Regions from separate parts of the Streptomyces sp. LMG1-1-1.1 genome, predicted to be linked through region 2. Evidence: riboswitches for the same ligand, from Rfam matches in the RefSeq annotation. Region 2 holds a riboswitch; the other holds the start of a gene.
What was found. A riboswitch is a leader RNA that binds a small molecule or an ion and turns the genes downstream of it on or off. The one in region 2 is predicted to bind ZMP and ZTP.
Positions count from the first base shown of each region.

Region 1: another riboswitch for ZMP and ZTP. It lies ahead of MRBLMG1_RS13245 (bifunctional 5,10-methylenetetrahydrofolate dehydrogenase/5,10-methenyltetrahydrofolate cyclohydrolase); the one in region 2 lies ahead of glyA (serine hydroxymethyltransferase).

Region 1 is NZ_JBFPNH010000022.1:114,750-118,143, forward strand. Features, by position in the region: gene MRBLMG1_RS13240 (SWF or SNF family helicase) at 1-800, shown strand, start outside; gene MRBLMG1_RS13245 (bifunctional 5,10-methylenetetrahydrofolate dehydrogenase/5,10-methenyltetrahydrofolate cyclohydrolase) at 936-1,790, opposite strand; ZMP/ZTP riboswitch at 1,819-1,926, opposite strand; gene MRBLMG1_RS13250 (helix-turn-helix domain-containing protein) at 2,061-3,299, shown strand; gene MRBLMG1_RS13255 (aldehyde dehydrogenase family protein) at 3,344-3,394, shown strand, end outside.
Region 2 is NZ_JBFPNH010000059.1:4,419-7,812, forward strand. Features, by position in the region: gene MRBLMG1_RS30275 (polysaccharide deacetylase family protein) at 1-49, opposite strand, end outside; gene rocD (ornithine--oxo-acid transaminase) at 151-1,356, opposite strand; ZMP/ZTP riboswitch at 1,465-1,555, shown strand; gene glyA (serine hydroxymethyltransferase) at 1,620-2,888, shown strand; gene MRBLMG1_RS30290 (hypothetical protein) at 3,072-3,394, opposite strand, start outside.

The sequences.
Region 1 (3,394 bases), on a different contig from region 2:
CGGGCGTCCCGCCCGGCCTGGACACGGACACGGATCCCGAGCCGGGTGTCGACCCGACGGCTCTGGAGTTCCTCGCGGCGGACGCGGCCGCCCGTGCCCACCGGATGCTCGTCGCCGCCCTCGGGTCCCCGGGGGCCTCGGCCGCGTTCGGGACCGCCTCCGCCTCCGCCTCCGCGGCGGCGGGGTTCGGGGCCGGGACCGGGACCGGTGCCGGTGCCGGTGCCGGTGCCGGTGCCGGTGCCGGGGCTGGCACCGGTGCCGGTGCCGGGGCTGGCACCGGTGCCGGGGCTGACACCGGGGCCGTACCCACATCTACATCCGTACCCGCATCCGCCGGAGAGAATCCGGCGGGACCTCGGCTGACGGCCGCTCAGGACGCCGTACGGCTCGCGGCGGACTCGCCCGTGTCGTGGATCAGGGCACGACTCGCCGCCGGTTCCGGCAGGACGCCGGCGGAACTGGACCTGGCCACGCGCGCGTGGCGGCTCGGGGGTGCCGCCGCCCTCTCCGTACTGGAGGAGGAGTGGACCCCGGGCGCGGAAGCCCTCGTTCGGGCCGGCGCGCGGCTGGCGGAGGCCTGGGAGGACGACGAACGACCCGTTCTGCGGCGCTCGGGTGCCCGGTGGACGGCCGTGGGTGCGGATGCGCAGCTCCGGCTCGGCGTCGACGGTCGCTGGTGGCCGTACGCCAAGGAGGGTGCTCACTGGTCACCGGTGGGGCCGCCGGACCGTGACCCGGCGGTCGCCCTCGCGACGGCGCAGACGCCCCGTGGGGCGGGTGCCACGGACGACGAAGCCTAGGCGCGCACCGCGGACCGGGGTGGGGCCCGAAGAGCCGGACCCCCGTCCCGGCCCCCGTTTCCGGTCTCTCGCCCCCCGTCCCCGGTCGGCGCGCCCGGCTTCCGCCACTGCGCGGTGACCGGGGCCGCTCGGCTCCTACAGGCCGAGCTGGCGCTCGGCGCCCTCCACGGTCTGGGCGAGGAGGACGGCGATGGTCATGGGGCCGACGCCGCCGGGTACCGGGGTGATGAAGGAGGCGCGTTCGGCGGCGGAGGCGAAGTCGACGTCGCCGATGTTGCCCGGGTTGTAGCCGGCGTCGATGACGACGGCGCCCGGCTTGATGTCCTCGCCCTTGATGAAGTTCGGCTTGCCGACGGCCGCCACGAGGATGTCGGCCTCGCGGACGACGGAGGAGAGGTCCTTGGTGCGCGAGTGGCAGTAGGTGACGGTGGCGTCGCGGCCGAGGAGGAGCAGACCGGCCGGCTTGCCGAGGATCGCGCTGCGGCCGACGACGACCGCGCGCTTGCCGCTCAGCTCGACGTCGTACGCGTCGAGGAGGCGCATGATGCCGCCGGGCGTGCAGGAGACGAAGCCGGGGAGGCCGAAGCCCATGGCGGCGAACGAGGCCATCGTGACGCCGTCGACGTCCTTCTCCGGGGCGATGGCCTCGAAGGCGGCGCGCTCGTCGATGTGTGGGCCGACCGGGTGCTGGAGGAGGATCCCGTGGACCTCCGGGTCCTCGGACAGCGCGGTGATCGCGGCGACGAGCTCCTCGGTCGTGGTCTCGGCGGGCAGCTCGACGTGCTTGGAGCGGATTCCGGCCTTCGCGCAGCGGTTCTGCTTCATCTTCACGTACGTCACGGAGGCGGGGTCCGCGCCGACGAGGACGGTCGCGAGACACGGGGTGACGCCGGTGCGGCGGGTGATGTCGGCGGCGCGGGCGGCGGTCTCCTCGACCGTGCGGCGGGCGAGGGCCGTACCGTCCATGAGGGTGGCGGTGCTGGTGGACATGGCGACTCCTGGGCGTCGTCTCTGACGGGTGGTTCGCCCAGGCGCACGGCATGGACGGACCCGCGCCGTCACGACGCGCTCCGCCGGGCCGCTCCCCGGTGGTGATCCACCTCAAGCGCCAGTCACGGCCCGAGCCCCACTCTACGTGAGGGCCGTGGGGCGGGTCCCGGACAGGGTGCGTACGCGAGGCCGTCCGGCCGCTTGTCGGCGGCCCGAACGGGCACCACGATGGCCGGGACGGACCGTGACCACGTCGACGGGGAGGCCGAGTTGAGCGATGCGTGGGTGGCGGGAGAAGCGGGTCCGGGTCCGGTCGCCGGGGACGCTCGGCCGCTGGTCGCCGCGTCCTGGCGGCGTTCCGTACGCGCGCGCGTGAGCCCCGACGAGGCGGCGCGCGTGGAGCTGGAGGAGGACGAACTCGCGGCGTACCGCGACGGCCATCCGCTCGCGGCGGCGATGCCCGTGATCCGGGAGCTGATGGGGGCGTACGCGACGGACGGGGAGCACCTGCTCGCGCTCTGCGACGCGGCCGGGCGGATGCTGTGGGTGGAGGGCCATCCGGACACCCTCCGCAAGGCACGCGGCATGAACTTCGTGGCCGGGGCGCGGTGGTCGGAGTCGGCGGCGGGCACGAACGCGCCCGGGACCGCCCTCGCCGTCGACCGTCCGGTGCAGGTCGTCGCCGCCGAACACTTCCGCCGCTCGGTCCGGGCCTGGACCTGCGCCGCCGCACCCGTGCACGACCCGCGCACCGGGCGGGTCCTCGGCGCGGTCGACATCACGGGCGGGGCCGGCCTGGCGCACCCGCACAGCCTCGGCTTCGTACAGGCCGTCGCACGCGCGGCCGAATCCCAGCTGGCCCTGCTCGGGCCCGCCCCCGCGCCCGGACACCTCAGGCTGTCGGCCCTCGGCCGGGACGAGGCCGTGTTCTCCGTGGGCGGACGGCGGGTGCGGCTGGGCCGCCGGCACAGCGAGATCCTGGTGCTCCTCGCCCACCGCCCGGAGGGCGTGAGCGGCGACGGGCTGCTCACCCTGCTGTACGAGGACGAGTCGGTCACCCCGGTCACGCTCCGGGCCGAACTGTCCCGGCTGCGCGCACTGCTCGGCCCCGACGTGCTGCGTTCCCGCCCGTACCGGCTCGCGGACACCGTGGACGCGGACTTCACCACCCTGGACCGGCGGCTGGCATCCGGGGCGGTCGCGGCCGCGGCAGCCGAGTACCCCGGCCCGCTGCTCCCCTCGTCGACCGCGCCCGGAGTCGTACGGCTCCGGGAACGGCTCGCGGGACGACTGCGGGCCGCGCTGGTCGACCGGGGTGATCCCGGACTGCTCGCCGACTGGGCCTACAGCACGTGGGGCGAGGACGACGTGGTGGTCTGGCGGGCGTTGTGCGCGGCCGTACCGGCACCGCAGCTTCCCCCCGTACGGGCACGGCTCGACTCCCTGGAGGCGGAACTGTCCTCCGGTGCAACGGACTTGCAACGTACGGGCCACCACACTCGGCCGTGAGCACCGGCCAGGGACGGCCGGCGCGTCCCAGGGAGGCCATGTCCATGACCCGTTACGCCGCACCCGGTACCGAGGGCGCCCTCATGTCGTACCAG
Region 2 (3,394 bases):
GGGCGGCGAGCGCGGCACGCACGGCGTGACGCAGACGGAGTCTCGGCATGGCCGCATCATTGGCCTAGACCAACTCCCGTGTCAATGGTCCGAGTTGCCCCGTCCGCGCCCCGCGCGCACGCGCCGCCCACCGCCCTCGACCGGACGCCGTCACTCCGAGAGGACGGCCCTCAACTGCTCCAGACCCCAGTCCAGATCCTCCTTCGAGATCACCAGCGGTGGCGCGATCCGGATCGTCGAACCGTGCGTGTCCTTCACCAGCACCCCGCGCTCCATCAGCCGCTCCGAGATCTCCCGGCCCGTGCCCCGCGACGGCACGATGTCCACCCCGGCCCACAGGCCCCGCCCGCGCACCGCCTCCACCGCGCCACCGCCCACGAGCAGCCCCAGCTCGGCGTGGAGGTGCTCGCCCAGCTCCGCCGCCCGCTCCTGGTACTCGCCCGTCCGCAGCATCGCGATCACCTCCAGGGCCACCGCGCACGCCAGCGGGTTCCCGCCGAACGTCGAGCCGTGCTCACCCGGCCGGAACACCCCGAGGACGTCACGGTCGGCGACCACCGCCGACACCGGCACCACCCCGCCGCCCAGCGCCTTCCCCAGGACGTACACGTCGGGGACCACGCCCTCGTGCTCGCACGCGAACGTCCGCCCCGTCCGGCCCAGGCCCGACTGGATCTCGTCCGCCATGAACAGCACGTTCCGCCGGCGCGTCAGCTCCCGCACCCCCGCCAGATAGCCGGCCGGCGGGACGAGCACCCCCGCCTCGCCCTGGATCGGTTCCAGCAGCACCGCCACCGTGTTCTCCGTGACGGCCGCCTCCAGGGCCGTCAGGTCCCCGTACGGCACGATCTCGAACCCCGGCGTGTACGGGCCGAAGTGGTCCCGTGCCTCGTGGTCCGTGGAGAAGCTGACGATCGTCGTCGTCCGGCCGTGGAAGTTGTTCCCGGCGACCACGATCTTCGCGTGCCCGTCCGGCACGCCCTTCACCTCGTAGCCCCACTTCCGGGCGGTCTTCACGGCCGTCTCGACCGCCTCCGCCCCCGTGTTCATCGGCAGCACGGCCTCCTTCCCGCACAGCTCCGCGAGCTGCGCGCAGAACTCGGCGAAGCGGTCGTGGTGGAACGCCCGGGACGTCAGCGTCACCCGCTCCAGCTGCGCCTTCGCGGCGTCGATCAGACGCCGGTTGCCGTGCCCGAAGTTGAGCGCCGAGTACCCGGCGAGCATGTCGAGATAGCGGCGGCCCTCGACATCGGTCATCCAGGCGCCGTCCGCCGAGGCGACGACGACCGGAAGGGGGTGGTAGTTGTGCGCGCTGTGCGCGTCCGCGGAAGCGATCGCGTCTTCTGTCCTCGACACGGGATCTCCGTTCGTCCTGCGGCTCGGGGGGTACGTGTGGCCCCTTTCTTATCGTCGCTCGGATGCCGGACGGGGAAACCTCGACGACGGCGCGCCCGCTACTGTGGAAACACGCACGGCGACTGGCGTACGGGGAAGCGACCCCGGGGGAGCCGCGCGCGCTCCACCACACGAGGTGCCGCTCGCCTGGGCATCACGGGCCCCAGGTCCCGTGCGCACCTCAGCCCCGGGACCGTTCCGCCGAACGCCCGGAGGACATCACCATGACCACCCCGCAGCAGCACCCCGCCCTCGCCGCGGCCGACCCCGAACTCGCCGCCCTCGTCGGCGCCGAGGAACAGCTCCAGGGCGAGACCCTGCGCCTCATCCCCAGCGAGAACTACGTCTCCGCCGCCGTGCTCGAAGCCTCCGGCACCGTCCTCCAGAACAAGTACAGCGAGGGCTACCCCGGGCGCCGCTACTACGAGGGCCAGCAGAACATCGACCAGGTCGAGACCCTCGCCGTCGAGCGCGCCAAGGCCCTCTTCGGCGTCGACCACGCCAACGTCCAGCCCTACTCCGGCTCCCCGGCCAACCTCGCCGTCTACCTCGCCTTCGCCCAGCCCGGCGACACCGTCATGGGCATGGCCCTGCCGATGGGCGGCCACCTCACCCACGGCTGGGGCGTCTCCGCCACCGGCAGCTGGTTCCGCGGCGTCCAGTACGGCGTACGCCACGACACCGGCCTCGTCGACTTCGACGAGGTCCGCGAACTGGCCCTCAAGGAGCGTCCGAAGGTCATCTTCTGCGGCGGCACCGCGCTGCCCCGCACCATCGACTTCGCCGCCTTCGGCGAGATCGCCCGCGAAGCCGGCGCCGTGCTCGTCGCCGACGTCGCCCACATCGCCGGCCTCATCGCCGGCGGCGCCCACCCGTCCCCGGTCGGGCACGTGGACGTCATCTCCACGACCACCCACAAGACCCTCCGCGGCCCGCGCGGCGCCATGCTCATGTCCCGCGAGGAGTACGCCAAGGCGCTCGACAAGGCCGTCTTCCCCGGCCTCCAGGGCGGCCCCCACAACCAGACCACCGCGGCCATCGCCGTCGCCCTGCGCGAGGCGTCCCAGCCCTCCTTCCGCGACTACGCCCACGCCGTCGTCGCCAACGCCAGGGCCCTCGCCGAGGCGCTCCTCGCGCGCGGCTTCGACCTGGTCTCCGGCGGCACCGACAACCACCTGATCCTGATGGACCTGACCCCCAAGCAGGTCCCCGGCAAGATCGCCGCGAAGGCCCTCGACCGGGCGGGCATCGTCGTCAACTACAACACCGTCCCCTACGACACCCGGAAGCCCTTCGACCCGTCCGGCATCCGCATCGGCACCCCCTCCCTCACCTCCCGCGGCCTCCGCACGGAGCACATGGCCCAGGTCGCCGAGTGGATCGACCGCGGTGTCACCGCCGCCGGCACCGGCGACGAGGACGCCCTCCTCGCCCTCCGCGCCGAGGTCTCCGACCTCATGACCGCCTACCCGGCCCCCGGCCTCCCGACCTGACCACCCCACGCCCCGGACCGCCCCCCACGGCCCGGCGCCCTGACTCACGGCCCGGAGCGCCTGACCCCCGGCCCGGCGCCCTGACCCGCGGCCCGGCGCCCTGACCCGCGGCGCCCGGAGCCTGACCCCCGCCCCGGCGCCCTGACTCACGGCCCGGCGCCTGACCCCCGGCCCGTCCGCCCGTCAGCCCGTCGACTCGGCGGTGCGGCGGGCCCGTTCCAGGTCCGGTATGCCTTCCAGGCGGAAGGTGAGGGCGCCCCCGTTCCTCGTCCAGAGGAGCGTGGGGCCCGCCGTGCGGACCTCATGGGTCCAGGCCGCGCCGGCGCCGTCCGTCATCGGGAAGGTGAGCAGGTGGGGGGCGGCGAACCAGTAGCCCTGCCCGCCGTCCGGGAGGTCCACCCACTGGGGCGGCGTCCGCACCTGCTTGGCGAAGCCGATGTCCAGGCGGGCCGGGAACTCGTCGAGCCGGACGGTCCGCTCCCCGTCACGCCAGCACAGGCCGATCA